3 regions of the Bacillus sp. 9.4 genome follow, and region 3 is predicted to be linked to each of the others. Evidence: riboswitches for the same ligand, from Rfam matches in the RefSeq annotation. Region 3 holds a riboswitch; each other region holds the start of a gene.

Region 1 (11,379 bases), 160 kb from region 3:
TTGCTGTTGACGGCATCAGCTGCATGAGGCCCATCGCACCTGCTCCGCTGACCGCTTTTGCATTAAAGCCTGATTCTTGTTTGATGACGGCACGGATCAGTTTTTCATCAACGCCATATTTATCAGCGGCTTTTTTAATCGCACTGTCAATAGAAAAGTCTCCCGAACTAATCTGATTTGCTTCGTGTTTGTTTGAAGCTGAATCTGCAGCAGCTGTTTTAGTGCTTTCTGCCGCTTTTGTGATTGAACCTGAATTGCTGCTCGTATATGAGTTAAGCCCATACGCTGAAAGCAGTGACGGCGCTGTTGTATTCGCGCTGTTCAGCATGCTGAGCGGGCTTGGCGATGAAGAAGGTGCTGATTGCTGAGATGTCAGACCGTTTGTATATTGGCTGAGCAAAGAACTGAAACTTGAAAGCGGGCTTTCCGTATTCTGAGTGTCCGTGCTGCTGCGTGCATTAGATATGGACTGTAGTGCCTGAAGCTGAAGTAAAGCTGCCCAATTCGTTACATTCACGATGTCATTCCACCTTATATAGACTTTCGTTTTTCTTCATAAAAACGCAGAATTTTATTTTTGGTTTCGCGCTGAGGAATGCTGAATTGCTGAAGCAGCTTCTCGAAGGCTTGTCTGCCCTCATGCCAATCCGCCGCCTCAAATTCAATTTCATAGTCCTCTTTATTTAAATATCGGCTGTGGTCTAAAACTATTAAGCCTTTTTCTGTTTCTTTTTCCGCACGGTTTGTTGCTAAAGATCCAAAGTATTGAATGGCATCCGTATCGATCTGAAGCTTGTGCAGCTGGTCCTTCACGGGGCCCTCGGGAACTGAAAATCCAGCGAGATCTGATACCTCTGAAAGCTGCTGGTGCGTTTCCAGAAGCCCCACATCAGCCGGCTCCTTTAATGTAAGAACATACTTTCCGTTTTTTCTGCGGATACGAAGCGCAGCATGTTTTTGTTTCAGCGCGAAGCTGTCTGTATCAAAATAATGATTCTTTTGATCTGTAAAATCTTTTTCTGTCAGCTGGAGTGCCGCTGCTATGTTTTTGAATTCTTGTTTGGTCAGCATGTTTTTAAATTCGATTTCAATTTCTTGGCTCATGATGCTCTTCCTTTCCGCCCTGTAAATCTTATTTTTACTATTATCTCTTTAGATGTTAGGTTTATCAATATCGAGCTCGATATGATAAAATGAATCTGTACTTTGTTTAAAAAAGGAGAGCATTATGCAAAACAGAATCGAAATTTTGAATGCAACATTATCGGATGATCAGCTTCGCCTTGCCTGTCAGACAGAAGGAAACGAAGCGGAACGCAAGCCGTCAGGTCAAATGCTTGTTGATTCTGACCACTTTGCTTTTGTATACATACTTGAATTAGCTGATTCTTTTGAATATGTCATTATAAAGGAACATGTATGGCCGGAACTGAAGCAGGCCCATGCACAAAAAATACCGGTTGTTTTAGAGGCAGGAGACCAAACAATTGAACTGGCAGGCCTGCATGAGGAGCTGGAATATCTTTTAGAAAATATAAAAGATAACGCAAACTATGGAGAAGAAATGGAAGAAAAAGTGAAACGCGTGTTTTTATAGAAACTGGTTCGGAATTGGGGGATGTATGATGGATGACAAACAATGGGAGCGTTTTTTAGTGCCGTACCGCCAGGCTGTCGAAGAGTTGAAAGTGAAGCTCAAGGGGATCCGCACACTATATGAATACGAGGACGACCATTCACCGATCGAATTTGTGACCGGACGCGTCAAGCCTGTGGCGAGCATACTTGAAAAAGCGAGACGGAAAAGCATACCGCTGCATGAAATTGAAACCATGCAGGACATTGCTGGCCTTAGAATCATGTGCCAATTTGTCGATGACATCCAAATCGTAAAAGAGATGCTTTTTGCCAGAAAAGATTTCACCGTTGTGGATCAGAGGGATTATATTGCGGAACATAAAGAGAGCGGATACCGGTCATACCATCTTGTTGTGCTGTACCCTTTGCAGACGGTATCCGGAGAAAAGCATGTTCTCGTAGAAATACAGATCCGTACACTGGCGATGAATTTTTGGGCGACCATTGAGCATTCATTGAATTATAAATACAGCGGAAACATTCCTGAAAAAGTAAAACTAAGGCTTCAGCGCGCTTCTGAAGCGGCTTCCCGGCTTGATGAAGAGATGTCGGAGATCAGGGGTGAAGTACAGGAAGCTCAAGCTGCCTTTTCAAGAAAGAAAAAAGGAAGCGAGCAACAATAGGTAAAGGGGAAGAAGAGCATGAAATTTGCCGTATCATCAAAAGGAGATCAAGTTTCTGATACGCTGAAAAGCAAAATACAGGCGTATTTATTGGATTTTGATATGGAACTGGATGAAAATGAACCGGAAATCGTTATTTCAGTCGGAGGCGACGGAACGCTTTTGTATGCTTTTCACAGATACAGCGACCGCTTGGACAAAACAGCATTTGTCGGCGTTCACACAGGTCATCTGGGTTTTTATGCCGACTGGGTTCCTCATGAAATTGAAAAACTTGTTCTTGCCATCGCGAAAACGCCGTATCATACAGTCGAATATCCGCTTCTCGAAGTCATTGTGACCTATCACGAAAACGAGCGGGAAGAAAGATACTTAGCTTTGAATGAATGTACGATTAAAAGCATCGAAGGAAGCCTTGTTGCAGATGTGGAAATCAAAGGGCAGCTCTTTGAAACCTTCCGGGGCGACGGCCTCTGCCTGTCAACTCCATCAGGCAGCACAGCCTACAATAAGGCGCTGGGCGGAGCGATTATCCATCCCTCTATCAGGGCGATCCAGCTTGCGGAAATGGCTTCAATTAATAACCGCGTGTTCCGTACGGTCGGGTCACCTCTGCTTCTCCCATCCCATCATGATTGCATGATTAAGCCGAGAAACGAAGTTGACTTTCAAGTGACGATTGACCATTTAACCCTTCTCCATAAAGATGTAAAGTCGATCCGCTGCCAGGTTGCATCCGAAAAAGTGCGGTTTGCGAGATTCCGTCCGTTTCCATTTTGGAAAAGAGTCCAGGATTCGTTTATTGGAAAAGGTGAATAGAAAGAGGACATATCGTGGAGCATTTTTTTATCAGAAAGAACATTACTTCCGCTGAGGACGGGATGACTGTAAAAGAATATGCCGGTGAACTGGGAATTTCGAAACGTCTGCTGACCGATATTAAGTTTGGCGGGGGAGACCTGCAGATTAACGGTGAGCATGTGACGGTCAAATACGTTTTGAAAGAGGGAGATCTTCTTATCGTGAAGTTTCCTGAGGAACAGGTGAGCGAGACGCTGTTGGCAGAGCCTGTTCCGCTCGATATCCTTTATGAGGATGAACATGTGCTTGTGATAAACAAGCAGCCGTATGTGTCATCAATCCCTTCGAGAGAGCACCCCTCCGGCAGCATTGCCAATGGAATTATTGATCATTATCAAAAAAACGGAGTGAGGGCGACAGTACATCTTGTCACCCGGCTAGACCGGGATACATCAGGTGTCATGCTTGTTGCCAAGCATCGATTTGCCCACTCCATATTATCGTCTGCGCAAAAAAACGGCCTTGTGAAACGCCGGTATGCGGCAGTGGTTCACGGGCGGATGGCACAGATGGAGGGAACAGTCGATGCTCCGATTGGCAGACATCCTGACAGTATTATTGAACGGACGGTAACGCCAGACGGCCAAAAGGCTGTTACTCATTTTTACGTCACATGTGCAAATGACGACATGACCTCGGTGGCATTGCAGCTTGAGACTGGACGAACCCATCAAATTCGTGTTCATATGAGCTATCTCGGGCACCCGTTGTGCGGCGATACACTGTACGGCGGAACGAGACAGGAAATTGGCCGACAGGCTCTGCACAGCGAGCATCTTTCGTTTATCCATCCGCTGACACAGGAGAACATGACGTTTCATGCTCCACTGCCTCAGGACATGAGAAAACTGATAAAAGGAGAGAATCATTGATTCTCTCCTTTTTTATATGGGGCGAAATCTTGATTCGTCGTAAGGCAGGGAGCTTGGAACAGAGACGGTTTCTATTTCTGGAAAGCGAAAGCCTGTCAGTTGATTTCCGAACACGCAGCCTGTATCAATGTTGATGGTGCGATTGACCTTCCGAGGCTCTTTCACAGGTGTATGACCGTATACCACCCAAGCCTTTCCATTATAGGCTGCCGCCCAATCACGTCTGACGGGTCTGCCGTCCGGATATGTTTCACCCGTCACGTCACCGTAAAGCACAAAGTCCTTCACTCTGCGGGTATATTTGCCGATATCGTCAGCTCTTATGCCAGCATGGGCGACAACTAATTCTCCATTATGTAAGATGTCGTAAAGCGGCGCTGTTTCGTACAGCTTCATAAACTGTTCGCTGACTGATTTTCTCTCATCCTTGGAAAGTTCCTCAAGCTCTGCCGCTGTAGTTTCGAGACCATGCATCACTTTTACCGGATTTCCTTTTAAGTAACGATATAATTTATTGCAATGGTTTCCCGGGACATAACGTACAGCGCCTTTTTCGTAAGCGCCGGCTACAAATCGGATGACCTCTATCGATTTAGGCCCTCTGTCAGTTAAATCTCCGGCAAAAACAAGCACCCTGCCTTCTTCGTGGACAGGTACTCCATTTTTGATTGTATAGCCAAGCTTTTGGATTAATGCAGTCATTTCGTCATAGCAGCCATGAATATCGCTGATGATATCGTAAGCCATGCGGTATCCTCCTTACCAATTGTTTTATTTATTATGAAGCAAAGTGGTGTGAGTCATCACAAGCTTTTATGTGCAAATTATAGAAGAATCATTTTCTAAACAGGATTAAGACCTTATCACTTTATTTTTCATCATCACCCTTGTTAAAATCGCGTTATGTTTTTTAAAAATGAGGTTTTGTTCTCTGAGTGAGAACTAGCATAACCCTGACTTAAAAAGGAGGTTCTGATTATGGCGCATACATCTGTCGCATCATTAGTTGTTGTACTTATCGTTGCATTTTTGACACCCATCCTTTTGCATCGGTTTAAACTCAGCATCCCGGTTGTTGTTGCTGAAATCATTATGGGGCTGATTATTGGGAAAAGCGGCCTTAATTTAGTTGTGGAGGGTGACACCTGGCTCCAAACACTCTCTATGCTCGGATTTATCTTTTTGATGTTTTTAAGCGGGCTTGAAATTGATTTTTCGTCGTTTGAGAAAGGAAAGAAAAAGCAGTTCCTGCCGAATGGCAAGGAAGCGCCGAATACGTTTGCTGCGGCATCTGTTATTTTCGTCGGTATTTTTATTTTATCATTGCTCTTGTCCTATGGGTTCGTCTTGGCCGGATTTATCCAAAATGCATTTTTGATGACCCTGATTATTTCAACGATTTCATTAGGCGTTGTCGTTCCAACATTAAAAGAAGAACGGATCATGAATTCGAATATCGGGCAGATTATTTTGCTTGTTGCTGTTATTGCTGATTTGGCCACGATGATTCTTCTTGCTGTTTTTTCTTCTTTATACGGAGAGGACAGCGGAAACATGTGGCTCCTGATGATCCTGTTTGCGGTCGGAGTGGTGCTTTACTTTTTCGGCCGGGTCTTTAAACATCGCTCTTTTGTTCAGTCCATGTCAAAAGGGACGATCCAGATCGGGACGCGTGCCATTTTTACGTTAATTATTGTACTCGTTGCCCTGTCTGAATCACTTGGGGCGGAAAATATTCTCGGCGCTTTCTTGGCGGGGGTACTTGTTTCCCTGCTTTCGCCAAACAAAGAACTTGTTCAGCAGCTGGATTCATTTGGTTATGGGTTCTTAATACCGATTTTCTTTGTGATGGTCGGTGTGAAGCTGGATATTTGGACTCTTTTTCAGGATAAAACAATTTTAATCATGATTCCGCTTCTGCTGCTGGCGCTGTTAGTCAGCAAAATCATTCCTGTCATGTACTTAAAGAAATGGTATGATAACCGAACCATTTTCGCGTCTGGTTTCTTGCTGACATCAACGCTTTCGCTCGTGATTGCCGCTGCAACAATCGGCCAGCAGCTTCACGTGATCAGCGCAAATATGTCAGGAGCGCTCATTTTAGTAGCCGTCATTGCAAGTATTTTTACGCCGATCTGTTTTAAAAAATTATACAAACGGGAAGAGCAGCCGGAGGAGAAAAAGACGATTACGTTCATCGGCGCCAATCAAATGACTTTGCCTGTTACACTTGAATTGCCAGAGGAAGAGTATGACGTGCGTGTTGTACACGTCTACCAAGAGAATGCGGAGGAAAAGCTGTCAGAATCAGTGTTTGCTGTTGAAACAATTTCTGACTATGAACATGAGACGCTTGGATCACTCGGCATTTTTGATACGGATATCCTCGTTGTGGCGACCGGGAATGAAGATATGAATGCAGACATTGCATTACTTGCAAAAGAAAAAGGCACAGAAAGAGTCATTGCAAGCGTAGGATCACCGGAGCATGAAGCAGTTCTGAAGGAGCAGGGAATCAGCATCTTTTCTATTCTGCTGTCGACAAAAACGCTGCTTCGCGCACTGATTGAAGCCCCTGGCGTCATGAAGCTGCTCACGAACCAGGAGTCTTCGCTGTATCAAATTAATATGGAGAACAGTAAATACGACGGTGTGATTTTACGGGAATTCCCTTTAACAGGTGACGTCATCTTTGTCAGGATCTTCAGAGGTGTGGACAGCATCGTTCCTCATGGGGATACAAGGCTGAAACTTGGAGACCGTTTAATTGTCACCGGATCTCGGGGATACGTAACGGATCTTAAGAAAACATTGGAAGGATAAATCTTGACCAAATAAGGATTCGTGTTAATATAGAGGTGCAGAACAATTCAATATGTATTCGTTTAACCACTAGGGGTGTCCTTCATAAGGGCTGAGATAAAAGTGTGACTTTTAGACCCTCATAACTTGAACAGGTTCAGACCTGCGTAGGGAAGTGGAACGGTATTTGTGTTATTTTACTATGCCAATTCCAAACCACTTTTCCTTGCGGGAAAGTGGTTTTTTTATTTTCAGAGGGGGAATGATTTGTGAAGTTTTCAGAAGAATGCCGCAGCGCAGCCGCAGAATGGTGGGAGGGGAGCTTTGTCCATCCGTTCGTTCAAGGAATCGGTGACGGAACGCTTCCGATTGACCGTTTTAAATACTACGTCCTTCAGGATTCCTATTATTTAACGCATTTTGCAAAGGTGCAGTCATTTGGCGCAGCTTATGCGAAGGACCTTTTTACAACGGGGCGGATGGCAAGCCATGCCCAAGGTACATATGAGGCGGAAATGGCGCTTCATCGCGAGTTTGCCGAGCTGTTGGAAATCAGCGAGGAAGAGCGTAAGGCGTTTAAGCCGTCTCCTACAGCGTACTCTTATACATCCCATATGTACCGTTCGGTTTTGAGCGGGAATTTCGCAGAAATCTTAGCGGCCCTGCTGCCATGCTACTGGCTTTATTACGAGGTTGGTGAGAAATTGCTGCATTGCGATCCTGGGCATCCGATTTATCAAAAGTGGATTGGGACGTACGGCGGTGACTGGTTTAGACAACAGGTTGAGGAGCAAATCAACCGCTTTGATGAGCTGGCGGAAAACAGCACGGAGGAAGTGCGTGCCAAGATGAAAGAGAATTTTGTCATCTCCAGCTACTATGAATATCAATTTTGGGGAATGGCCTATCGAAAAGAAGGCTGGTCTGACAGCGCCATAAAAGAGGTGGAGGAATGTGGAGCTTCACGCCATAACGGATGACAGCAAGCCGGTAGAAGAGCTAGCGAGAATCATCATTACGATTCAGAATGAAGTTGATTTTATTCATATTCGGGAACGCTCAAAATCGGCGGCGGATATTTTGAAACTGCTCGAGCTTATTTTTGAAGGCGGTATAGATAAACGAAAGCTGGTGATGAACGGGCGCGTGGATATTGCACTTTTCTCTACTATTCACCGCGTGCAGCTGCCAAGCGGCAGCTTTTCACCGAAGCAGGTCAGAGCCAGATTTCCACACCTTCATATCGGGAGGTCGGTGCATTCACTGGAGGAAGCGGTTCAAGCAGAAAAGGAAGACGCGGACTACGTGCTGTTCGGCCATGTGTTTGAAACGGATTGCAAAAAGGGTCTTGAAGGCAGAGGAGTATCTTTGCTGTCAGATATCAAACAGCGGATTTCCATCCCGGTTATAGCCATCGGGGGGATGACGCCGGACAGGTTAAGAGACGTAAAACAAGCAGGGGCAGACGGCATCGCTGTTATGTCAGGAATTTTCTCTTCCGCTGAGCCCTTGGAAGCAGCCAGACGATATTCCCGCAAGCTAAAGGAGATGCGCTATGAAAAGGCATTATGAAGCAGTGGTGATTGGAGGCGGAATTATCGGTTCCGCGATTGCTTATTATTTGGCAAAGGAAAACAAAAGCACCGCATTGTTTGAAAGCGGAACAATGGGCGGCAGAACGACAAGTGCCGCTGCCGGAATGCTGGGCGCCCATGCCGAATGCGAGGAACGTGACGCGTTTTTTGATTTCGCCATGCACAGCCAGCGTCTGTACAAAGGTCTTGGAGAAGAGCTTTATGCATTATCCGGTGTGGATATCAGGCAGCATAACGGCGGTATGTTTAAGCTTGCATTTTCTGAAGAAGATGTGCTGCAGCTGAGACAGATGGACGATTTGGACTCTGTCAGCTGGTATTCAAAAGAAGAGGTGTTAGAAAAAGAGCCGTATGCGTCTGGTGACATCTTTGGTGCATCTTTTATTCAGGATGATGTGCATGTGGAGCCTTATTTTGTTTGCAAGGCATATGTGAAAGCAGCAAAAATGCTTGGGGCGGAGATTTTTGAGCATACGCCTGTCCTGCATGTCGAACGTGACGGTGAAGCCCTGTTCATCAAGACCCCTAGCGGAGACGTATGGGCTAATCATGTTGTCGTTGCCAGCGGGGTGTGGAGCGGGATGTTTTTTAAACAGCTCGGACTGAACAATGCTTTTCTCCCTGTAAAAGGGGAGTGCCTGTCCGTTTGGAATGATGATATCCCGCTGACAAAAACGCTTTACCATGATCACTGCTATATCGTATCGAGAAAAAGCGGCAAACTGGTTGTCGGCGCGACAATGAAGCCGGGAGACTGGAGTGAAACACCGGATCTTGGCGGATTGGAATCGGTTATGAAAAAAGCAAAAACGATGCTGCCGGCTATACAGAATATGAAGGTGGATCGTTTTTGGGCGGGACTCCGGCCGGGAACAAAGGATGGAAAACCGTACATCGGCAGACATCCTGAGGACAGCCGTATTTTATTTGCGGCGGGCCATTTCAGAAATGGGATCCTGCTTGCTCCCGCAACGGGCGCTTTGATCAGTGATCTCATCATGAATAAAGAGGTCAACCAAGACTGGCTGCACGCATTCCGAATTGATCGCAAGGAGGCGGTTCAGATATGATCCTACAGCTGAACGGTAAAGACGTGAAGTGGGAAAAAGACACAGGTACAATTCAAGACCTGCTGGCGTCGTATCAGCTTGAAAATAAAATCGTTATCGTGGAAAGAAATAAAGAAATAATCGGGAAAGAACGCTATCACGAGGTTGAGCTTTGTGATCGTGATGTCATTGAAATTGTCCATTTTGTAGGAGGCGGATGAGCATGTTAACAATTGGCGGAAAATCATTTCAATCAAGATTGCTGCTGGGCACGGGGAAATACCCATCGTTTGACATTCAAAAGGAAGCAGTAGCTGTTTCTGAGTCTAATATTTTAACCTTTGCTGTGCGGAGAATGAACATCTTTGAAGCATCTCAGCCGAATTTTCTGGAACAGCTTGATTTATCCAAATATACGCTTTTGCCGAATACAGCGGGCGCCAGCACTGCTGAAGAAGCGGTTCGGATTGCAAGGCTGGCGAAAGCGTCAGGCCTTTGTGACATGATTAAAGTTGAAGTTATCGGATGCAGCCGTTCCTTGCTGCCTGACCCTGTTGAGACATTAAAAGCGTCTGAACAGCTTCTTGAAGAAGGCTTTATTGTGCTCCCGTACACGTCGGATGACGTTGTGCTGGCGAGAAAGCTGGAAGAGCTCGGCGTTCATGCCATCATGCCGGGTGCATCTCCGATTGGATCAGGACAAGGAATCTTAAATCCTTTGAATCTGTCGTTTATTATTGAACAGGCGAAAGTGCCGGTCATCGTGGATGCTGGAATCGGCTCGCCTAAAGATGCGGCATACGCAATGGAGCTTGGAGCGGATGGCGTACTGCTCAATACGGCTGTATCGGGAGCTGACGATCCTGTGAAAATGGCTCGTGCCATGAAGCTCGCGGTGGAAGCAGGACGCCTTTCTTATGAGGCGGGCCGAATCCCGCTTAAGCAATACGGAACGGCAAGCAGTCCGGGAGAAGGTCTTCCTGTATGACGGGCAGGTATTCAAGGCAGGAGCTGTTTGCTCCGATCGGCCCATCCGGCCAGAAAAAATTGAAAGAAGCGCGCGCCGTGATTATCGGCGCCGGCGCGCTCGGAACAGCCAGTGCAGAAATGCTGGTGAGAGCGGGAGTCGGCTCTGTGAAAATTGCCGACAGAGATTATGTTGAATGGAGCAACCTCCAGCGCCAGCAGCTTTATACAGAAGATGATGTCAAAAAAGAAATGCCGAAAGCAGCCGCTGCGGAGCGCCGTCTCCGTTCGATTAACAGCGATGTTGATGTGACCGGCCTTGTCAAGGATGTGACAGCAGAAAATATCATCGAGCTGATTAGGGATGCATCGATTATTGTGGATGCGGCTGATAATTTTGAAACCCGCCTGATCGTAAATGATGCTGCGGTAAAGGAAGGGATTCCTTTTCTTTACGGTGCCTGTGTAGGGAGCTACGGCCTCACCTTTACCGTGGTGCCGGGTTCTACTCCTTGCCTGCATTGCTTGCTCGATACACTTCCGATTGGCGGAGCAACATGTGACACAGCCGGCATCATCAGTCCGGCTGTTTTGCAAGTAGCAGTCTTTCAGGTAACAGATGCACTGAAGCTGCTGACGGGAGAGGAGTGCGAGCCGGTGCTGCGCTCTTTTGATTTGTGGAAAAATGAGCGGTCAGAAGTGAGAGCAGCCAGTCTCAAACATGACGCATGCCCAAGCTGCGGCACAAAGGATTTTCCGTTTTTGTCATATGAAAATCAAACAAAAGCGGCTGTATTGTGCGGCAGGAACACGGTGCAGATCAGATCATCTATTACGAAAGAAGCGGATCTTGAAGCGCTTGCCGCTCAGCTGAGGCAGGCCGGGCTTGAAGTAGCTGCGAACCCGTATTTAATTTCCTGCCGCTCGGATGATATGAAAATGGTGCTGTTCCGGGACGGCAGAGCTTTGATCC
Region 2 (11,379 bases), 210 kb from region 3:
CGAAGTGGAAAAGGTGCTTCCTAATGAGAAACGGCAGCTTTTTAAGTCATCCTCCCCATTTAATATGAAAAAAGCACAGAAAGCTATTAAAGCAACTGACGGTGTGGAATGGAATGTAGACCAAATCGATGCCCCAAAAGCTTGGGCACTTGGATATGATGGAACTGGCACGGTTGTTGCGTCCATTGATACCGGTGTGGAATGGAATCATCCGGCATTAAAAGAGAAATATCGCGGATATAATCCGGAAAATCCTAATGAGCCTGAAAATGAAATGAACTGGTATGATGCCGTAGCAGGCGAGGCAAGCCCTTATGATGATTTAGCTCATGGAACCCATGTGACAGGCACGATGGTGGGCTCTGAACCTGATGGAACAAATCAAATCGGTGTAGCGCCTGGCGCAAAATGGATTGCTGTTAAAGCGTTCTCTGAAGATGGCGGCACTGATGCTGACATTTTGGAAGCTGGTGAATGGGTTTTAGCACCAAAGGACGCGGAAGGAAATCCCCACCCGGAAATGGCTCCTGATGTTGTCAATAACTCATGGGGAGGGGGCTCTGGACTTGATGAATGGTACAGAGACATGGTCAATGCCTGGCGTGCGGCCGATATTTTCCCTGAGTTTTCAGCGGGGAATACGGATCTCTTTATTCCCGGCGGGCCTGGTTCTATCGCAAATCCGGCAAACTATCCAGAATCGTTTGCAACTGGGGCGACTGATATCAATAAAAAGCTCGCTGACTTTTCTCTTCAAGGGCCATCTCCATATGATGAAATAAAGCCGGAAATATCTGCACCGGGCGTTAATATTCGTTCATCCGTTCCCGGTCAGACATATGAGGATGGTTGGGACGGCACATCAATGGCAGGGCCGCATGTATCCGCTGTTGCTGCACTGCTGAAACAGGCGAATGCCTCACTTTCTGTTGATGAGATGGAGGATATATTAACCAGCATGGCTGAATCGCTCACGGATTCAACATTTCCTGATTCACCGAATAACGGATATGGCCACGGTCTGGTGAATGCTTTTGATGCTGTATCCGCTGTTACAGATGGTTTAGGGAAAGCGGAAGGACAAGTTTCTGTAGAGGGGGATGACCAAGAGCCTCCTGTCTATCAGCATGAGAAAGTAACTGAAGCTTATGAAGGTGGCAGCCTGCCACTGACTTTGACAGCTGAAGACAATGTGAGTGTGACATCTGTAAAGCTGTCCTACAAGCTTGATCAAGGCGAATGGACGGAAATAACGGCTAAACGAATCAGCGGTGATCATCTAAAAGGAACGTATCAAGCAGAGATCCCAGACATAAAAGGAACTAAACTAAGCTATAAGTGGATGATTCACGATTTTGGCGGTCATGTCGTTTCGTCTGACGTATACGATGTAACAGTGAAACCAAGCATCACGGCGGGATATAAGCAGGACTTTGAAACTGCACCCGGCGGCTGGGTTGCGAGCGGAACAAATAATAACTGGGAATGGGGAGTTCCGTCAACTGGCCCAAATACAGCAGCATCCGGAGAAAAAGTATATGGAACGAATTTGACAGGAAATTATGCCAACTCAGCAAACATGAACCTTGTTATGCCTCCTATTAAAGCACCTGATTCAGGAAGTCTGTTCCTTCAATTTAAAAGCTGGCACAATTTAGAGGATGATTTTGATTACGGCTACGTTTTTGTTCTTCCGGAAGGTGAAAAGAATTGGGAGCAGGCTGGTGTCTATAACGGAAAGACATCAAGCTGGACGGACGAAGAAATTGATTTATCGGCTTATAAAGGCCAAAACATTCAAGTGATGTTTAACCTTCAATCTGATGAAAGCATTGCAAAAGAGGGCTGGTATATTGATGATGTAGTGCTTTCTGACAAATCAGCCGGAAAAACAGTCAAAAAGAATAAGCTGGGCGTCGAAAAGCCGTCTGGAAAGCAAAAGAAAAAGCCGGTAAATCCGAAAAAGGCTAAGCCATCTGCAAACACAGCGGTAAAACATCAGAACAAGGCTATACAGCCTCAAGTTTTGCCGCTCAGGGCACAAGTCAGTGTAGTGGAAACAGGAAAATCAACATATTCAGATCAATCCACAGGGCAGTACACGCTGAAGCACAAAGCGGGAGACTATACGCTTATGGCAGAAGCATATGGTTATCAGTCGAAAACACAAAAAGTATCTTTAAAGACGGATCAGACGACACAAGCTAATTTTACGTTAGAAGAGATGAAGAAGGGCACATTAAAAGGCACGGTCATCAATAAAACGACAGGAGAGCCGGTAAAAGGCGCTTCCGTTTATGTTGTAGAGGATGCTGCGGTGGAACCGGCTATGACAAACGACAAAGGTGAATATACGCTGGAGGCCTATGAAGGCGCTTATACGATTAAAGTCGCTGCACCGGGTTATTACAGTGATGAATTTTCCGTTGAGTTAAAAGGTGATGTTACAAAAGAAACTGCATTGAAGCCTTTTGTCGGTTATCCGGGTGAAATTGCATATGATGACGGAACGGCGGAGAATGCCAATTCCTATTTTGCTGCCGGGAACGGATGGGCGGTAAAAATGACGCTCGCTGACGGCAAGGACAAAGGCATGCTTACAGGAGGGCTGTTCAGATTCTGGGATACAGAGTTCCCTGATCCCGGCGGCACAGAGTTTAAGGTTGAGGTATACGATGCTACAGGAAAAGACGGAGCACCGGGCAAAAAAATTGCCGGGCCATTTAACGCTGAAGCTCTTCGCAATGGCGAGTGGACTAAGGTAGATCTCAGTTCAAAAGGGATTATGGTCGATAGAGACTTTTATCTCGTATATATCCAGTCAAAACCTGATCCGTATTCACCTGGACTGGCAATGGATGAAACCGGCAAGAATTCCGGCCGCAACTGGCAGTATATAGGTGGACAATGGGAGCCGGGTGACGAAGCAGACGGCAACTATATGATTCGCGCATTAGTTAATTATGAAGCTGCTGTACCTGAGATTACTTCACCGACAGACAAATCATACACAAATAAGGAGAACGTCACTGTAAAAGGAAACGCTTCTCCTGGCACAACGGTACACATTTATAATGGAGAGAAAGAAGCAGGAGAAACGAAAGCTGCCGCGGACGGCACGTTCCAGACAGGCATCACACTCAACAAGGGTGAAAATGAGCTGACGGCAACTGCATCAACTGACAACGGAACAACAGATGCCTCCAGCCCAATCACGGTCACGCTTGATCAAGAAAAGCCTGAGTTAACGCTGGACACTCCAAAGGATGGCGGGAAAACAAATAAAGAAACGCTGACTGTCAAAGGGGTTGTATCCGATGACAATCTGAAAGACGTCAAGGTGAATGGCAAAAAAGCAACAATAACTGATGGTTCATACTCAGCCCGTATTCTTTTGGAGAATGGAAGCAATGAAATCAAGGTGATTGCTACAGACTTGGCAGGCAACAAAACCACGAAAAAGGCTGTCATTGATGTCAATTTTGACAAGCCTGTCATTTCCGGCTTAATTCCGGGAGAGGATAAAAACTTAAAAGCTGGTGAATCTGTGAAAATCGCTTTCTCAAGCGCTGAGGATTTAGATGCAACGTTTACCATTCGTATGCCGCTGACCAATGCAAGAGCGAGTGTGCAAAATGCCACCGAACTCCCGTTAAGAGAAATTTCTCCGGGAAGATATGAAGGCTATTGGACAGCCACTTCTTCTATTAAAGCAAAAGGAGCAAAAGTAGAAGTGATCGTCCGAGATGATTATGGAAATGAAACAAGAAAAACTGCGAATGGAAAACTTAATATCAACACAGAAAATTAAGTGGAAAAAAGCTGCCGTCATTGGCAGCTTTTTTATATCCTCTCATTATACTTCCTCGACAAATTAAGCAGATTTCCCTGAAAAATTGTATTTTCCTCTCAACATTAATTGACAGACTTTCCCACAGAGCTTGCTTTATACTTATGAAGCAAGAAGGGGAACAACGTGAGGCAAGAAAGGAGTCAGATGTGAAAATCTATTTAGATGTCATTTGGCTGTTAAACTTTTGTTTTGATGCACTTTTGCTTTTGCTCACGGCATTTATTTTAAAACGGCATGTAAAAAAAAGAAGACTGGTAGGCGGAGCGTTCATCGGTTCCAGTATTGTCCTTTTGATGTTTACTCCTTTTTCGCCGATTGTTGAACATCCGGCTGGGAAGCTAGCTTTTTCAGTTGTGATTGTGGTGGTGACATTTGGCTTTAAAAGATTTCGGTTTTTCTTTCAAAATTTGTTTTCCTTTTATTTTGCCACTTTTTTAATGGGGGGAGGAATTATCGGGGCCCATTCTTTGCTGCAGTCAAATTCTATTGTTCAAAACGGTGTTATGATTACCAATCAAACAGGGTTTGGAGACCCGATCAGCTGGTTGTTTATTGTTGGGGGCTTTCCAGTATTATGGTTTTTTTCTAAAAGAAGAATTGAAGATATTGAAACAAAAAACATTCAATATGAGGAACGAGTCAGCGTGCAGGCAGATTTGGGCAGCCAAACACTTCATGTCAGAGGCCTAATTGATTCCGGTAATCAGCTGTACGATCCTCTTACAAAAACACCGGTAATGATCATTTACATTGATAAACTGGAGCCGATTTTCGGAACAGCCGAAACGATGATCATTCGAAACACAGACCCATTGGAAGCCATCGAACAGCTCGATGATTCCTTTCGCTTTTTAGATAAAATGAGGTTGATTCCATACAGGGGAGTTGGTCAGCAAAATCAATTTTTATTATGCGTTAAACCGGATCACGTAACGATTATGACAAAAGAAGAAATGATTTCTGCAGATAAATGTTTAATCGGCATCAGCACAACAAAGCTGTCGGCAGATGGAGAGTTTGACGCGATTATTCATCCGAAAATGCTTTCGGGCAAGGCTGTCAAACACGTTTCATAATGTTCGCAAATGTCCGTTACTTATCATACTCAAACGGCGTGACATTTAGAAGGGAGAGGAAGATGAAAAAACTGAAATTACGGTTGACGCACCTCTGGTATAAGCTGCTGATGAAACTTGGGCTGAAAAGTGATGAAGTCTATTACATAGGCGGGAGTGAAGCCCTGCCGCCTCCATTATCTAAAGATGAGGAGCAGGTTTTGTTAATGAAGCTCCCAAACGGCGATCAGGCGGCGCGCGCCATTCTAATTGAACGCAATTTGCGTCTGGTCGTATATATCGCCCGTAAATTTGAAAATACGGGAATTAATATAGAGGATTTAATCAGCATCGGTACCATCGGTCTAATCAAAGCTGTGAATACATTCAATCCAGAAAAGAAAATCAAGCTTGCTACCTATGCCTCTCGGTGTATAGAAAATGAAATCCTGATGTATTTAAGAAGAAATAACAAAATCCGTTCAGAGGTTTCCTTTGATGAACCGCTTAATATTGATTGGGACGGCAATGAGCTTTTGCTTTCTGATGTACTCGGCACTGACGATGACATCATCACTAAAGACATAGAAGCTAACGTCGATAAAAAGCTTTTGAAAAAAGCGCTTGAACAGCTTAATGAGAGAGAAAAGCAAATCATGGAGCTGCGGTTTGGGCTTGTCGGTGAAGAAGAAAAAACCCAAAAGGATGTAGCGGATATGATGGGGATTTCTCAGTCTTATATTTCGCGGCTTGAGAAAAGAATTATAAAAAGGTTGAGAAAAGAGTTCAACAAAATGGTGTAAAAAATTTTATGGTTAAAACCCCTTGATTTTACAGGGATTTCCTGATTTCGACGGTTTTTCGGTCTGAGTGCAGTGCATATTTTTCCCACCCAAGGAGATACTTAACGTTGTACAGCAGCTCCTGTAGGGAGGGAAAAAAGTGTCGAGAAATAAAGTCGAAATCTGCGGGGTGGATACCTCCAAATTACCAGTACTCAAGAATGAAGAGATGAGAAAGCTGTTTAGGCAGCTGCAGGATGAAGGCGATGATTCAGCAAGAGAAAAGCTTGTAAACGGGAACTTGCGTCTTGTCTTAAGTGTCATTCAACGATTTAATAACAGAGGGGAGTATGTTGATGACTTATTTCAAGTCGGCTGCATCGGACTAATGAAATCCATTGATAATTTTGACCTAAGCCACAATGTTAAGTTTTCAACATACGCTGTACCTATGATTATCGGAGAGATCCGCAGGTATTTACGCGATAATAACCCGATCCGTGTCTCAAGATCACTCCGGGACATCGCTTACAAGGCGCTTCAGGTAAGAGAGCGGTTAATCAGTGAGACAAGCAAGGAGCCGACTGCAGAAGACATCGCAAAAGTTCTTGAAGTACCGCATGAGGAAATTGTATTTGCGCTTGATGCCATCCAGGATCCGGTTTCTCTATTTGAACCGATCTATAACGACGGCGGAGACCCGATCTATGTGATGGACCAAATCAGTGATGAGCGTAACACAGATTCACAATGGATTGAAGAGCTGGCTTTAAAAGAGGGCATGAGAAGGCTGAACGATAGGGAAAAAATGATTTTGAGAAAGCGATTCTTCCAAGGGAAAACCCAAATGGAAGTCGCCGAGGAAATCGGAATTTCTCAAGCGCAGGTGTCCAGACTTGAAAAAGCGGCTATCAAACAAATGAATAAAAATATTCATCAATAATGAAAAGCCTTTAAAACGATGTTGTTTTAAAGGCTTTTCTATTGATTACGGATGGTTTACGTTTTGGAAAAAGTAAGGTATCCTAGTTCGTACAAAGTTTTATGAAAATTAAAACAATTATAAAAGGCAATAAAGAGGAGGACCACGATGATTTTGCAGCTTGACAATGTCTCACTAAAACGGAATGGGAAATGGATACTGAGAGATATTCATTGGAAGGTGGAAGAAAAGGAAAATTGGGTGCTTTACGGCCTAAATGGCGCCGGGAAGACAGCGCTGTTAAATATGCTTTGCTCATATTATTTTCCAACATCAGGCGAGATGCAGGTGCTCGGCCATGAATTTGGCAAAACAGAGCTTGGGGAAAAGCTCAGACGTAAAATTGGCCTCGTCTCAGCAGCTCTTCAGCAAAAATTGTATCCGGCAGATTCAGCCTTTGAAATTGCTTTGAGCGGAGCTTACGCTTCGATTGGGTTATATGAAACGCCAAGTAAGGAAACCAGGGAAAAAGCGATAGGTTTGTTAGAGGACTTGGGAGCAATTGAATATGCCGATCGCCGCTATGAAACCCTTTCTCAAGGGGAAAAACAAAGAGCATTGATTGCTAGAGCACTAATGGCCGATCCGGAGCTGCTGATACTGGATGAACCAGTCACAGGACTGGATTTTATTGCCCGGGAAAAGCTGTTAGATACGATTACATACATTGCAAACAAAGAAAATGCACCATCTATCCTTTATGTGACTCATCATGCTGAAGAAATTTTGCCTGTCTTTGATAAAGCCCTTTTATTAAAACAGGGAGAGGTCTTTGGATCCGGAGAAATAAAGGAAATGCTTACTGATCAAATACTTTCCGCTTTTTTTGATACGCCAATCCATGTATTATGGAATCAGGATCGGCCGTTTTTAACAAGAGCTGAGCCGATAACGAATGCCTGACAAACATATATAGATTCATCCTAGGGGTGCTTTGCGAAGCTGAGAGAGACTTTGTCTCAACCCTTTTGACCTGATCTGGATCATACCAGCGGAGGGAAGCGGTGAAAAGCGGAGTACATCGGACTCCGTTTGTTTTGTATTAAGCCGTTTCATCACATTTGAAACGGCTTTTTTGATTTTAAAGAATAGGAGCGGATTTACATTGGATCAACAAATAGACTCTTTGCTCAAAAAAGTGGAAGAACAAAAGGAGGAGCTTATTCAGCTTGCAAAAACGCTGATTTCTTATCAAACACCCGCTCCGCCTGCAAGAAATACAGAGGGCATTCAGTCATGGATTGCGGGATTTTTAAATGAATTGGGATTCTCGATCGACAAATGGGATGTGTACCCTGGAGATCCCAATGTTGTAGGGAAGCTAAAAGGAACAGATTCAGCAGATTATTATAGCCTGATTATCAATGGCCATGTAGATGTGGCAGAGGTAAAAGAGGATGAAGAATGGGAGCATAATCCATTTCATCCAATTGAAAAAAACGGTCTCTTAATCGGTCGAGGCGCTTCCGATATGAAGGGCGGAATGGCGTGTGTGTTGTTTGCTGTCAAATTGATTCGTGAAGCAGGAATTGAACTTCCCGGTAATCTGATTCTGCAATCGGTTATCGGGGAGGAAGTTGGAGAAGCCGGCACACTTGAATGCTGCAAGAGGGGCTACCACGCTGATTTTGCAATTGTCGCCGATACGAGCGATATGCATATTCAAGGCCAAGGCGGTGTCATTACAGGCTGGATCGAAATCAAAAGCAGTCAAACATTTCATGATGGAACGAGAAGGAATATGATTCACGCAGGCGGAGGAACATTCGGAGCAAGCGCAATTGAAAAAATGGCAAAAATCATTGCGGGGCTCGGTGAACTTGAGCGCCACTGGTCTATTATGAAAAGTTATCCTGGTTTTAAACCCGGCACAAATACGATTAACCCGGCAGTTATAGAAGGCGGCAGACATGCGGCTTTTATAGCGGACGAATGCCGGCTGTGGATCACAGTCCATTTTTATCCGAATGAAACCCATGACCAAGTGGCAGAGGAAATAGAAGATTACGTCAATCGGCTGAGTGACAGTGATATTTGGCTTAGGGAAAACCGCCCTGTATTCAAGTGGGGAGGCTCATCTATGATAGAAGACAGAGGAGAAATTTTTCCGGCATTGGAAGTGGACCCTGGCCACCCAGGCGTCTTAGCGCTAACTGCCTCTCATGAGAAAGTGAAACGGGAGTGTCCAATTATTGACGTTTCTCAATCAGTTACAGATGGCGGATGGCTGTATGATGCCGGTATTCCATGCGTAATATACGGTCCTGGAGATCTGCACAATGCACACTCTGTGAACGAGAAGGTATCGATTGAGCAGCTAGTAGAGTATACAAAAATTATACTCGATTTTATCATCAGCTGGTGCAGCCGGAAAAAAGAACAATGACATGAAAATTTCTTCTTGCTGACAAGGTTCAGCCTGCCCGTTCATATACTTGAACAAAAGGACGGAAAAAGGACGTGATGGAATGATCAGCATTTCAGAATTTCAGGTAAAGGATGTCGTCAATGTCTCAAACGGAAAAAAGCTGGGGAGTATTGGTGATATTGATATCAATGTGACTACTGGAAAAATTCAGGCGATCATACTCGGAGGAAATGGGAAAGTTCTCGGATTTTTTGGAAAAGAAGAGGAATTGGTCATTCCATGGCGAAATATAGTAAAAATCGGGGAAGATGTAATCTTGGTCCGATTAAGTGAACCACATGCATAAACCTGCTTGTCTGCCGCAGATTGGAAAATGCCGGAAGTCTCGATTCTTCCGGCACATTTCATTTAGAAATATGCAAATCGGCGCTCAACGAATGCAGTAAGATGTGGTAAAATAAGTGGGAAATTCCGCTTTTTTAAATGTTTGTCGAAAGGTTGGATCATCATGAATACATATCACCCATTCAGTCTTACCACACCCTCGACACTCATGATACAAGACTGGGCTCAAACGAATCAAAACAACAAAGAGGTCATTGCCGGATTTACGACAAAAAACGGCGGTGTCAGCCAAAAGCCTTTTGAATCGTTAAATACAGGATTGCACGTTCATGACAAAGATGCAGATGTAGTTAAAAATCGTGAATATATTGCCGATATGTTTAATACTGATTTGCAGTCTTGGGTATTCGCTGATCAGACACATGATAATTGCGTTCAGAAAGTGACGCAGAGGGATAGGGGAAAAGGCGCCCGTGAGTATCACACGGCTCTAAAAGCAACGGACGGGCTCTATACAAATGAAAAAAATGTATTTTTAGCATTATGCTTTGCTGATTGTGTGCCTCTTTTCTTTTATGATCCGGTTAAGTCGCTTGTCGGAGTCGCCCATGCCGGGTGGAAAGGCACCGTCAAACAGATTGGCAGAGAAATGGTGAAGCAATGGACTGAGAAGGAAGGTTCAAATCCCTCAGATATTTACGCTGTTATTGGCCCGTCTATCAGCGGTGCATGCTATACGGTAGACGACCGCGTCATGGATGCTGTTCGTGCATTGCCGGTTTCAGCAGACCTTGCCGCCAATCAGACGGCAAAGGCACAATATCAGCTTGATCTGAAAGAGCTGAACCGTCTTATACTGATGGACAGCGGTTTGGCAAGTGAACAAATTTCTGTCAGCGGTTTATGCACGGAAAGCGAGCCGTCTCTTTTCTATTCTCACCGCCGCGATCAGGGGAAAACTGGACGGATGATGTCCTTTATCGGAATGAAGGAGGCATAAAAGATCTTGCGTGTTGTTGATAATTTACGACATATAAACGAACGAATAAACGAAGCATGTAACAGATCGGGCCGCAGCTCCGATGAAGTTACGGTTATTGCAGTCACAAAATATGTATCACCTGAAAGAGCACAGGAGGCAGTAGATGCTGGCATCACCTGCCTCGGAGAGAATCGGGATGCGGAACTGCTCCGCAAACAGGAATTGATGAAAGGTAATCCGGAATGGCATTTTATCGGCAGTTTGCAATCAAGAAAAGCAAAATCTGTCGTCAATGCGGTTTCCTATATCCATTCCCTAGACCGGCTCTCATTAGCGAAAGAAATTGAAAAACGGGCTGAAGGTACTGTACGATGCTTTGTGCAGGTCAATACCTCTCTTGAGCCTTCTAAACACGGCATGAAAAAAGAAGAAGTCATTCCATTCATACAGGAGCTTTCCGGTTTCGAACATATCCTTGTTGCCGGACTGATGACAATGGCTCCGCTGACTGATGATCAAGATCAGATCAGAAGCTGTTTCAGGTCGCTGAGAGAACTCCGTGACCAGGTTCAGAAGCTGAACCAGCCGAACGCTCCGTGTACTGAACTGTCGATGGGCATGTCAAATGATTTTGAAATTGCAATTGAAGAAGGAGCTACTTATATTAGAATCGGCTCATCGTTAGTCGGAAATGAAACAGGGGGTGTACAGCAATGAGTATGAAAAATAAACTGAAAAACTTTTTCTCAATGGAAGATGAAGAATACGAATATGAATATATTGAGACAGAGCGGGAATCTCATGAGGAGCATGAGCAAAAAGAAAAGCCGGCTTATACGGGGAATAAACCTGCAGGCAAACAGAATGTAGTGAGCTTGCAAAGTGTTCAGAAATCCTCTAAAGTGGTGTTGAGTGAGCCGCGCGTTTATGCGGAGGCGCAGGAAATAGCCGACCATTTGAAGAACCGGCGGGCAGTTGTCGTCAATCTTCAGCGGATACAGCATGACCAGGC
Region 3 (8,603 bases):
TTCGTTTGGATTTCCATTTCATAGATGTAAGCACCGTCATCTTCGTCAAGCTTACTTTCTGTTACGGTTCCACCTGTTTGCTTTAAAGCAATTTCTTCAGCTTCTTCTTTGGTTATGGCGACTTGTTCTGCTTTCTCCTTTAACGGGTCATTAAGCGCTTGTTTTGTATGAATATCTACATAAACGTCGTAGTCTTCACCTTCTTTTTCAATCTCCACTTCATAGACTTCTTTGCCGTTGTAAAGGTCTCTGTCAATGTCTTCTACTGTGCCGTCAACAACTGTTTTAGCAATTGCTTCTGCTTCTTGTTCAGTGAGTGCATCCGTCTTAGAAGAAGCCTGTCTGTTTTCATTGTTTTCTTTGGCAAACGCGTTGTAGCTGAATCCTCCGGCCGCTAGGCACCCTGCTAAAAGACCGACCATCCATTTTTTCTTGAGCATTTGTGAGTCCTCCTTTGTTTTGTATGAGTACAGTTTACACACTCAACATGAAAGGAAAACGAGAGCAAGATGAGAATTTGATGAGAAACCGTCAGTCTTCATACACAATGTTAGCTACCTTTCCTGTGTAGGCATTGATTTTCACTGTCGCTTCCTTATCATCAGGAAGATCAACGTCCACTTCAAAGATGAGAGTACCCTCACTTTCTTCGAGATCTGCGTCATCCGCTGTACCGCCCGTTTTTCGCTCTGCAATTGTTTTGGCTTCTTTTTTCGTAATCGGCGTTTTTTGTTGATCTTTGCTGCTGATTTGATCGGCAGACAAGACTGTTTTTGCCTGCATGTCTACCTTCACTTCGTATGTTTTCCCGTCTTCTTTTTGTATGGTATAAGTGGCAACTTGACTTTGCCGTGTTTGTTTTTTGACCGTTCCCGGCACCCGCTCAAGCGCGAGATGCTCGGCTTCTTTTTCTGTCATGGCAGATGGATTCACTGCTTTTACTCTATTCATTGAAAGAATGTCAGCCGATATTGCGTCTGCTTTTACAAAGTAAGTTCCCTTTGGATTTTCAAGGGTTATATCATATGTTTTTTTATCCTTTGATTGTGTTGCTTTCGTGACCTTGCCTTCATAAGAGGCTTCGACTTTTTTTACGACAGTCTCCTTTGACAATACGTTCTCATGGGTTTGCCGAATGATGAGAAACGTACAGATGATGACAACTAAAATGGCTGCTGCAGCAAAAGATACTGTTTTTATTGTTTTAGTCATCCGCCTCCCCCATTCTGTTCGCTGAATTGCATGGTAACAGCTGTTCCTTGTCCCGGCTTGCTTTTGACAGACAGCTCAATGCCTTGCTCATCGGCGATTTGCTTGGCAATGGAAAGACCTAAACCCGTTCCGCCTGTTTTTCTGTTTCGTGCCTCATCTGCCCGGTAGAACCGTTCGAACAAATGCGGGATATGTTCCTCAGGTATTCCGATGCCTTCATCCCTCACTGATAGAAACGGCCGTCCATTCCTCGTTCCGGCTGACATCTCAATAGGCTTTTCACTATACTTTATTGCATTATCAAGCAAAATGGTCAACAGCTGCTTGATGCGTTCTTCATCAGCCTTTACAAGCAGGCTCTCTTTATCTGTTTCAAGCAATATGTCACGCTGATAAACGGGCTGGAGCGTTTGCATGATCGCGCGCGATACTTCAATCAGATCGATTGTTTTCAGATCAAGCTCAAGCTCTTGATGACTTTTGGCCAGCGCCAAAAGCTGATTGGTCAGTTTTTTCATATGCACCGCTTCTGAGTGAATGGCTTCTATCGACTCCTCAAGCACCTCCGGCTTTTTTGCCCCCCACCGCTTCATCAGGCTGCTGTAGCTTTCTATAATGGTGAGCGGCGTTTTCAATTCGTGTGAAGCATCTTGAACAAATTGCTGCTGTTTATCATAGTGATCCTTCAGCATCATTGCCATTTCATTAAATGTCAGCCCCATTTGATATAATTCATCGTTGGACTGTCCTTCTAAAGAAATCGTTTTAAATTCTTTGTCTCGCTGTATGTCTTTCATTGTGATCATTAATCGTCTGATCGGATTGATGATACGGCGGGCAAGCAAGCTGCCGGCAAAAAAAGAAGCAATGCAGACAGCAGCACTTGCAGCGATTAAAATGATTTTCAGCAGAAACAGACTCTCTTCTGTGTTCTCAAGCCTTTCAACCAGCTGAAGAGAAACCACTTGTCCATCGGTCCAAATCACCGGAACAGCAGCCTCAGCAAACAGCTTGCCGTCATGTTTCCTCACATCTGCCGTTTCTCCGCTATGAAAAGAGAGAGGAAAATCTTTATAGGCTTTTTCTTTTGTGATCGCCATAACGGCTTTTTGATCACCATTCACTACACGCACCATGCCATTTGCCGGAAGATAGGCCTGCAGCATATCCTGCAAAGCCACTCCTTCTGTTTCAGCGGCACGCAGCGCTTCGGCAATGTTATCCGTCTCATCAGCAAGCCGGGCCGCATCCTTTGATGTCAGCGCAGACGAAAAAATGAGATATACTGCGGTATGAACCAAAATTAATAAAATCAACAGTGATATCGAAGTGTATAGATGAATCTTGGTCTTCAGCTTCATCGTTTACCCCTTAATGGCATAGCCGACCCCGCGAATCGTATGGATCAGCTGTTTTTCGTAAGGATAGTCCAGTTTTTTTCTGATGTATCTTATGTAGACGTCCACGACATTTGTATCACCGATATAATCAAATCCCCATACCGAGCTTAGAATTTGCTCTCGTGTCAGCACTTGCTGCGGATGCTTTAGCATATAGACGAGCAGATCAAATTCCCGCGGCGTTAATTCCACCTCTTTGTCTCCGCGTCTCACTTCACGGGTTTTTTCGTTCACCCGCAAATCGTCATATGTAAGAAAGGTGCCGATATCTTCCGTTTTTGTTCCATTTTGCCGCAGCGCCGCCCTGATTCTCGCAAGCAATTCCTCGATTTCAAACGGCTTGGTGACATAGTCATTTGCACCGATGTCCAGACCTGTTACCTTATCAGGAATACTGTCTCGCGCCGTTAATAATATGACCGGTGTCTGCGGATCCGTTTTTCTCAAGCGGCGCAGCACTTCCAATCCGCTAAGCCCCGGAAGCATGACATCAAGAAGCACCAAGGAATACCCGCCTTCCGCTGCCGCATCCAGACCTTCTGTGCCATTGTGTTTGATGGTGACACTGTATCCTTCATATTCCAATTCAAGCTGAAGAACCCTGGCGATTTTTTCTTCATCTTCCACAATTAATATGTGTCCTTTTTCCAAATTTTATCATCCTCTCCCGTCCCTATATGAAAAAAATGATTTCGTTGTTTACAAAATGATTCTTATCATCTATTATGATGTCAAAATAAAAAATTGTATACGGAAAGCACTAGGGGTGCTGTTTTGGCTGAGATAAAGCGCGAAAGAAACGCGCTTTGATCCCTTATGACCCGATCTGGATAATACCAGCGTGGGGAAGTGCAGGTTGACCGAATGGTGTATTTTTTTGTGCGCTTAATCGATCTATGACTGCATATTCCCTTAGGATATGCAGTTTTTTATTTTACCAAAAAAACAGGAGGTCGGAGAAATGGAGCATATTTGCGGTACAAGCAGAATCGCCGGTTTTCGCTTCTCTTTATATCCGATGACGGATGATTTTATCAGTGTGATCAAGTCTGCGCTGAAAAAAACAGATACATCCAAGGTATGGACGAAAACCGACCATATCAGTACGGTGTTACGCGGATCGATTGATCATGTATTCGATGCTGCAAAAGCCATTTACCTTCATGCAGCAAACAGCGAACAACACATCGTCATGAACGGCACGTTTTCCATTGGATGCCCGGGTGACACACAGGGGGATACATATCTTTCCAAAGGTGATAAGCGTGTCAATGAAGATGCTGTCCGAGGCTTGAAGGCGGAAGCGCCGTGCCAATTTGCCCTTTATCCAATGAACGAGCCGGATTATATGGGGTTGATTATGAAGGCTGTCGACATTGCAAAAGCCCAAGGCACTTTCGTACAGGGTGTCCATTACGCGAGCGAGCTTGACGGGGATGCGCATGACGTATTCAGCACATTGGAAGCCGTTTTCCGCATGGCCGAGCAGCAAACAAACCATATCACCATGACTGTGAATCTTTCGGCTAACAGTCCATCAAGAAAAAACAGAAAGCAGGGATAAAATGAAAAGCTGGAAAGTAAAAGAAATTGTCATCATGTCCGTTATCAGTATCGTATTTGCCGTTGTTTATTTATTATTTACACATTTCGGAAACGTGCTTGCAGGTATGTTTGGGCCAATCGCCTATGAACCGATTTACGGCATTTGGTTTATCGTTTCTGTGATCGCCGCGTACATGATTCGAAAACCGGGTGCGGCGCTCGTTTCTGAAATCATTGCCGCTCTCGTTGAGTGCCTGCTGGGAAATCCGTCTGGCCCGATGGTCATCGTCATTGGCATTGTTCAAGGGCTCGGGGCTGAGGCTGTATTTCTTGCAACACGCTGGAAAGCATACTCTCTCCCTGTCCTTATGCTGGCCGGTATGGGGTCTTCAGTAGCCAGCTTTATCTATGATCTCTTTGTTTCTGGCTATGCAGCCTATTCACCAGGTTATCTGCTCATTATGCTTGTGATCCGTCTCATTTCCGGCGCGCTTTTGGCGGGGCTTCTCGGAAAAGCTGTCAGCGACTCTCTCGCTTATACAGGTGTGTTAAACGGAATGGCACTCGGAAAGGAACTGAAAAAGAAACGGAAGCGGGCGTCAGAACATGCAAGCCTTTGATGAGCTTCTGACGGTTGAGCAGCTCAGCTTCTCTTATGAAGAAGACGAGAAACCGGTTTTTCAAGACATTTCGTTTGAGCTTCAAAAAGGAGAATGTGTTTTATTATTAGGACCGAGCGGATGCGGTAAAAGCTCGCTCGCCCTTTGTTTAAACGGTCTATATCCGGAGGCTTGCGACGGCATTCAGTCCGGACATGTATTTCTATTTCAAAAGCCGGTCACAGATGCTGAAACCTCCGAAACGATTGCTCAGCATGCCGGGGTCGTTTTTCAGGATCCTGATCAGCAGTTCTGCATGCTGACGGTAGAGGATGAAATTGCGTTCGGGCTGGAAAATCTGCAAATTCCAAAAGAAGCAATGACAGAGAAAATCAACGCCGTATTAGAAAAATTACGCATTACCCATTTAAAAGAAAAAATGATCTCAACCCTTTCAGGAGGACAAAAGCAGAAAGTGGCTCTCGCCTGTATTTTGTCAATGGAGCCTGAGCTCATTATTTTAGATGAGCCGACCTCTCTTTTAGACCCTTTCTCAGCGCGGGAGTTCGTTCATCTGATGAAGGATCTTCAGCGGGAAAAAGGTTTCAGCCTCCTCGTCATTGAGCACCAGCTTGATGAATGGGCGCCTTGGATTGAGAGAACGATCGTACTCGACAAATCAGGCAAAAAGGCACTGGATGGCCTGACGAAAAATCTATTTCAGCATGAAGCGGAGACACTAAAGAAATTGGGCATCGCCATTCCAAAGGTCTGTCATCTGCAGGAAAAGCTGAGTATGCCGTTTACTTTATCAAAAGAGATGCTGTTCAAAGAGCCTATTCCTGCCGGGCGTGTCAAAAAGAAGAAAGCCCCTTCTGGGGAGAGTGTGCTTGAAGTCAGCAGCCTTTCGTTCGCGAGAGGACAGCAGGCGATTTTCAAAGACATCAGCTTTTCGTTGCGCGAAGGCTCTTTAACGGCGCTTGTCGGTCCGAACGGAACTGGAAAATCGACGCTCCTATCAGTTCTGGCCCGTCTCATGAAACCGCAAAGCGGCAAAATCCTTCTCTATGATCAGCCGCTGCAGAAATATAAAGAAAAAGAATTACGTAAACGGATGGGATTTGTTTTTCAAAACCCTGAGCATCAATTCGTCACCGATACGGTGTATGACGAGCTTCTGTTCGGCCAGAAAGCAAATGCTGAAACTGAGAAAAAAGCGCAACACCTGCTGCAGCGTTTTGGTCTTGCGCATTTGGCTGATCATCATCCGTTTGCGATCAGCCAAGGGCAAAAACGGCGACTGAGCGTTGCTACTATGCTCATGCATGACGTAAAGGTTTTATTATTAGACGAACCAACCTTTGGCCAGGACGCCCGCACAGCGGCTGAATGCATGGAAATGATTCAGCGTATCAAGGCAGAGGGAACCGCTGTCCTTATGATTACACACGATATGGAGTTAGTCTCTTCGTATGCTGACAGCGTGCTTGTGCTTCACGATACGGGCCTGGCCTTTGACGGATCTCCAGCGCAGTTGTTTTCTCAAGAAACAGGGCTTGTCCAAAAAGCAAAGCTCACCCTTCCCCTTCTATATGAATGGATGGCATTTCAAGAGGAGGTGCGTGATGAAGCAGCCGTTACATCTCATTAATCCGACTGTGAAAGCGGCGGCGGTTTTTTGTTGTGTCGTCATGCTGTCGTTTATTTACAACCCTTACACTCCGGCATGTTTTTATATCATCATCGTTGCGGGCGTTTTACTGGCGGCCGGAATCCCATTGAAAAAATGGTTGTTGTTTACGATTCCGTTTTTGATTTTAGCATTCGGATGCGTGTGGACAGCCGCAGTTTTTGGAAAAGTGCCGACAACACCGGATAATTTTTTGTTTCAAGCAGGCCCTATCTCAATTAACAGCGATAATGTGTCTGTCGGCATCTCTCTCGGGTTTCGTATTTTATGCTTTTCCGCCTTATCGATGATGTTTGTTTTTACAACCGATCCGATTTTATTTATGCTGAGCCTTGTCCAGCAGTGCAGGCTCTCACCAAAGCTCGCGTACGGTGTCATTGCAGGCTTTCGCTTTCTTCCGCTGTTAAAGGATGAGGTCCAGCTGATTCAGCAGGCTCATAAAATCAGAGGAGGAGCGGCGGAGAGCGGCATCATTAATAAAATCGGTGCGTTAAAACGATATACCATACCGCTATTGGCAAGCGCCATCAGAAAAGCGGAACGGACAGCGCTTGCGATGGAATCGAAAGGATTTACAGGAAGCAGAAACCGGACATACTACAGGACATTGAGCGTGAACCGGCGCGACTGGGTGTTCTTTTGCCTCGTCCTCATATTATTCGCGGGATCCTTTCTCGTATCTTTATGTTTCGCATCATAAAAAATCCGCTATCACAGATAGCGGATTTTTTTATTGATGATAGTTTAATGCTTGGGCAAGGTTGGTTTTAATGGTAATATTCGAAAAGTCAATCCCCAGCTGTACAGCAGTTTGCGCAATTTCAGGCCTGATTCCTGACAGAGTTGACCGGACACCGATCAGATTAAGCGCCTCAATCAATTTAAAGATCTGGTGCGCCACCATCGTATCCACCACAACAACACCTGACAGATCGATTAACAGATGCTCCACACGTCTTTTCGCACAAGCTTGAAGCGTGTTTTCCAGAATAAACTTCGCCCGTTCGGTATCAATGTCACCGACAAGCGGCAGCAGAGCTGTTGATTTGCTCAGGGTAATGACAGGTGAGCTTAATTCCAATATCATTTCTCTTTGGGCGTTTAATTGCTGCTTGGCATTCATTTCAGCGTGATCAACGAATGTATAAATGGTGAAATCAAATACTTTTACAATCAAATCTGCCCATTTTTGCTTCTCTCCCGGTTCAAACGCTGATTCATTTTCTTCTGCGAACTTCTCAAAATACTTCGTATATAATCTCCTGTTTCTCATAAACTCCCGAATGACATACTGAACCGGTGTGTCGAGATGTTTTTGATCGTTGGTCAGCTCAATGACCCACTCTTGAAACTCTTCGAGAAATTGTTTTTCCGGTAAAACATACATGTAATTCAGATGCCGGTAAAACTCTCTGTCCTGCTCTTTCAATTCTTCCGTTACTGTTGCATTATGTAGGGCGTAAAGCGAATTCGGATCACTTTCCTCCATCGTTTCAATCCATTCCTCGGCCATTTGTTCCACATGCTCTGAAAAAAATGCATATAATTTTTCATTCAGTTTCATGACACTGCTCCTTTCCCCAACACTATTATAACTTGACTTACAGTTGAATCCCAGTCATACATGTTGAAGCCATCCAATATTTTGAAGATTACTAATTCTTTGGTGTGTATCCTATTTTTTCAAAATGCTTCAAATGGCTCTGTCCGAGCGCTTGCTTTTTTCATATAATATGAGGCAACACCCTTGAATCCACTTGCAAGCATAAAAAAGGAGGGCTTTTTTATGAATGGTGAAATCCGCTTGATCCCGTATGTGACGAATGAGCAGATCATGGATGTAAACGAGCTTCCTGAGGGCATTAAAGTGATTAAGGCGCCAGAAATGTGGGCAAAAGGGGTAAAAGGCAAAAATATTAAAGTTGCTGTATTAGACACTGGCTGCGACACAAGCCACCCTGATTTAAAAAATCAAATCATCGGCGGAAAGAACTTTACGGATGACGACGGCGGCAAGGAAGATGCGATTTCCGACTACAACGGACACGGCACACACGTCGCCGGAACAATTGCAGCTAATGATTCAAACGGAGGCATTGCCGGAGTCGCGCCTGAGGCAAGCCTATTGATTGTGAAGGTTCTTGGCGGCGAGAACGG

Evidence for each region. Region 3 has a riboswitch for thiamine pyrophosphate ahead of thiU (HMP/thiamine ABC transporter substrate-binding protein ThiU). Riboswitches for the same ligand answer to the same signal wherever they lie in the genome.
Region 1: linked by a shared signal. The riboswitch ahead of tenA (thiaminase II) and the one ahead of thiU (HMP/thiamine ABC transporter substrate-binding protein ThiU) in region 3 are both predicted to bind thiamine pyrophosphate.
Region 2: linked by a shared signal. The riboswitch ahead of ylmB (N-formyl-4-amino-5-aminomethyl-2-methylpyrimidine deformylase) and the one ahead of thiU (HMP/thiamine ABC transporter substrate-binding protein ThiU) in region 3 are both predicted to bind thiamine pyrophosphate.

Annotation. Positions count from the first base shown of each region.
Region 1 covers NZ_JBVFMU010000002.1:741,718-753,096, reverse strand. The annotation lists gene cwlQ (bifunctional muramidase/murein lytic transglycosylase) at 1-517, opposite strand, end outside; gene ACZ07B_RS10465 (CYTH domain-containing protein) at 532-1,104, opposite strand; gene ACZ07B_RS10460 (UPF0738 family protein) at 1,229-1,597, shown strand; gene yjbM (GTP diphosphokinase) at 1,626-2,261, shown strand; gene ACZ07B_RS10450 (NAD kinase) at 2,280-3,080, shown strand; gene ACZ07B_RS10445 (RluA family pseudouridine synthase) at 3,095-3,994, shown strand; gene prpE (bis(5'-nucleosyl)-tetraphosphatase PrpE) at 4,007-4,741, opposite strand; gene ACZ07B_RS10435 (monovalent cation:proton antiporter family protein) at 4,973-6,817, shown strand; TPP riboswitch at 6,879-6,987, shown strand; gene tenA (thiaminase II) at 7,066-7,776, shown strand; gene tenI (thiazole tautomerase TenI) at 7,751-8,368, shown strand; gene thiO (glycine oxidase ThiO) at 8,352-9,461, shown strand; gene thiS (sulfur carrier protein ThiS) at 9,461-9,661, shown strand; gene thiG (thiazole synthase) at 9,658-10,428, shown strand; gene thiF (thiazole biosynthesis adenylyltransferase ThiF) at 10,425-11,379, shown strand, end outside.
Region 2 covers NZ_JBVFMU010000002.1:369,966-381,344, reverse strand. The annotation lists gene ACZ07B_RS08445 (bacillopeptidase F) at 1-3,811, shown strand, start outside; gene spoIIGA (sigma-E processing peptidase SpoIIGA) at 4,000-4,929, shown strand; gene sigE (RNA polymerase sporulation sigma factor SigE) at 4,992-5,711, shown strand; gene sigG (RNA polymerase sporulation sigma factor SigG) at 5,851-6,633, shown strand; gene ACZ07B_RS08425 (ABC transporter ATP-binding protein) at 6,781-7,575, shown strand; TPP riboswitch at 7,588-7,689, shown strand; gene ylmB (N-formyl-4-amino-5-aminomethyl-2-methylpyrimidine deformylase) at 7,778-9,058, shown strand; gene ACZ07B_RS08415 (YlmC/YmxH family sporulation protein) at 9,141-9,386, shown strand; gene pgeF (peptidoglycan editing factor PgeF) at 9,549-10,385, shown strand; gene ACZ07B_RS08405 (YggS family pyridoxal phosphate-dependent enzyme) at 10,392-11,084, shown strand; gene sepF (cell division protein SepF) at 11,081-11,379, shown strand, end outside.
Region 3 covers NZ_JBVFMU010000002.1:584,427-593,029, forward strand. The annotation lists gene ACZ07B_RS09505 (PepSY domain-containing protein) at 1-440, opposite strand, end outside; gene ACZ07B_RS09510 (PepSY domain-containing protein) at 532-1,212, opposite strand; gene ykoH (two-component system sensor histidine kinase YkoH) at 1,209-2,573, opposite strand; gene ykoG (two-component system response regulator YkoG) at 2,577-3,263, opposite strand; TPP riboswitch at 3,365-3,477, shown strand; gene thiU (HMP/thiamine ABC transporter substrate-binding protein ThiU) at 3,574-4,176, shown strand; gene ACZ07B_RS09530 (ECF transporter S component) at 4,178-4,777, shown strand; gene ACZ07B_RS09535 (ABC transporter ATP-binding protein) at 4,764-6,407, shown strand; gene thiX (HMP/thiamine ABC transporter permease ThiX) at 6,382-7,146, shown strand; gene rsbRB (RsbT co-antagonist RsbRB) at 7,177-8,010, opposite strand; gene isp (serine protease Isp) at 8,233-8,603, shown strand, end outside.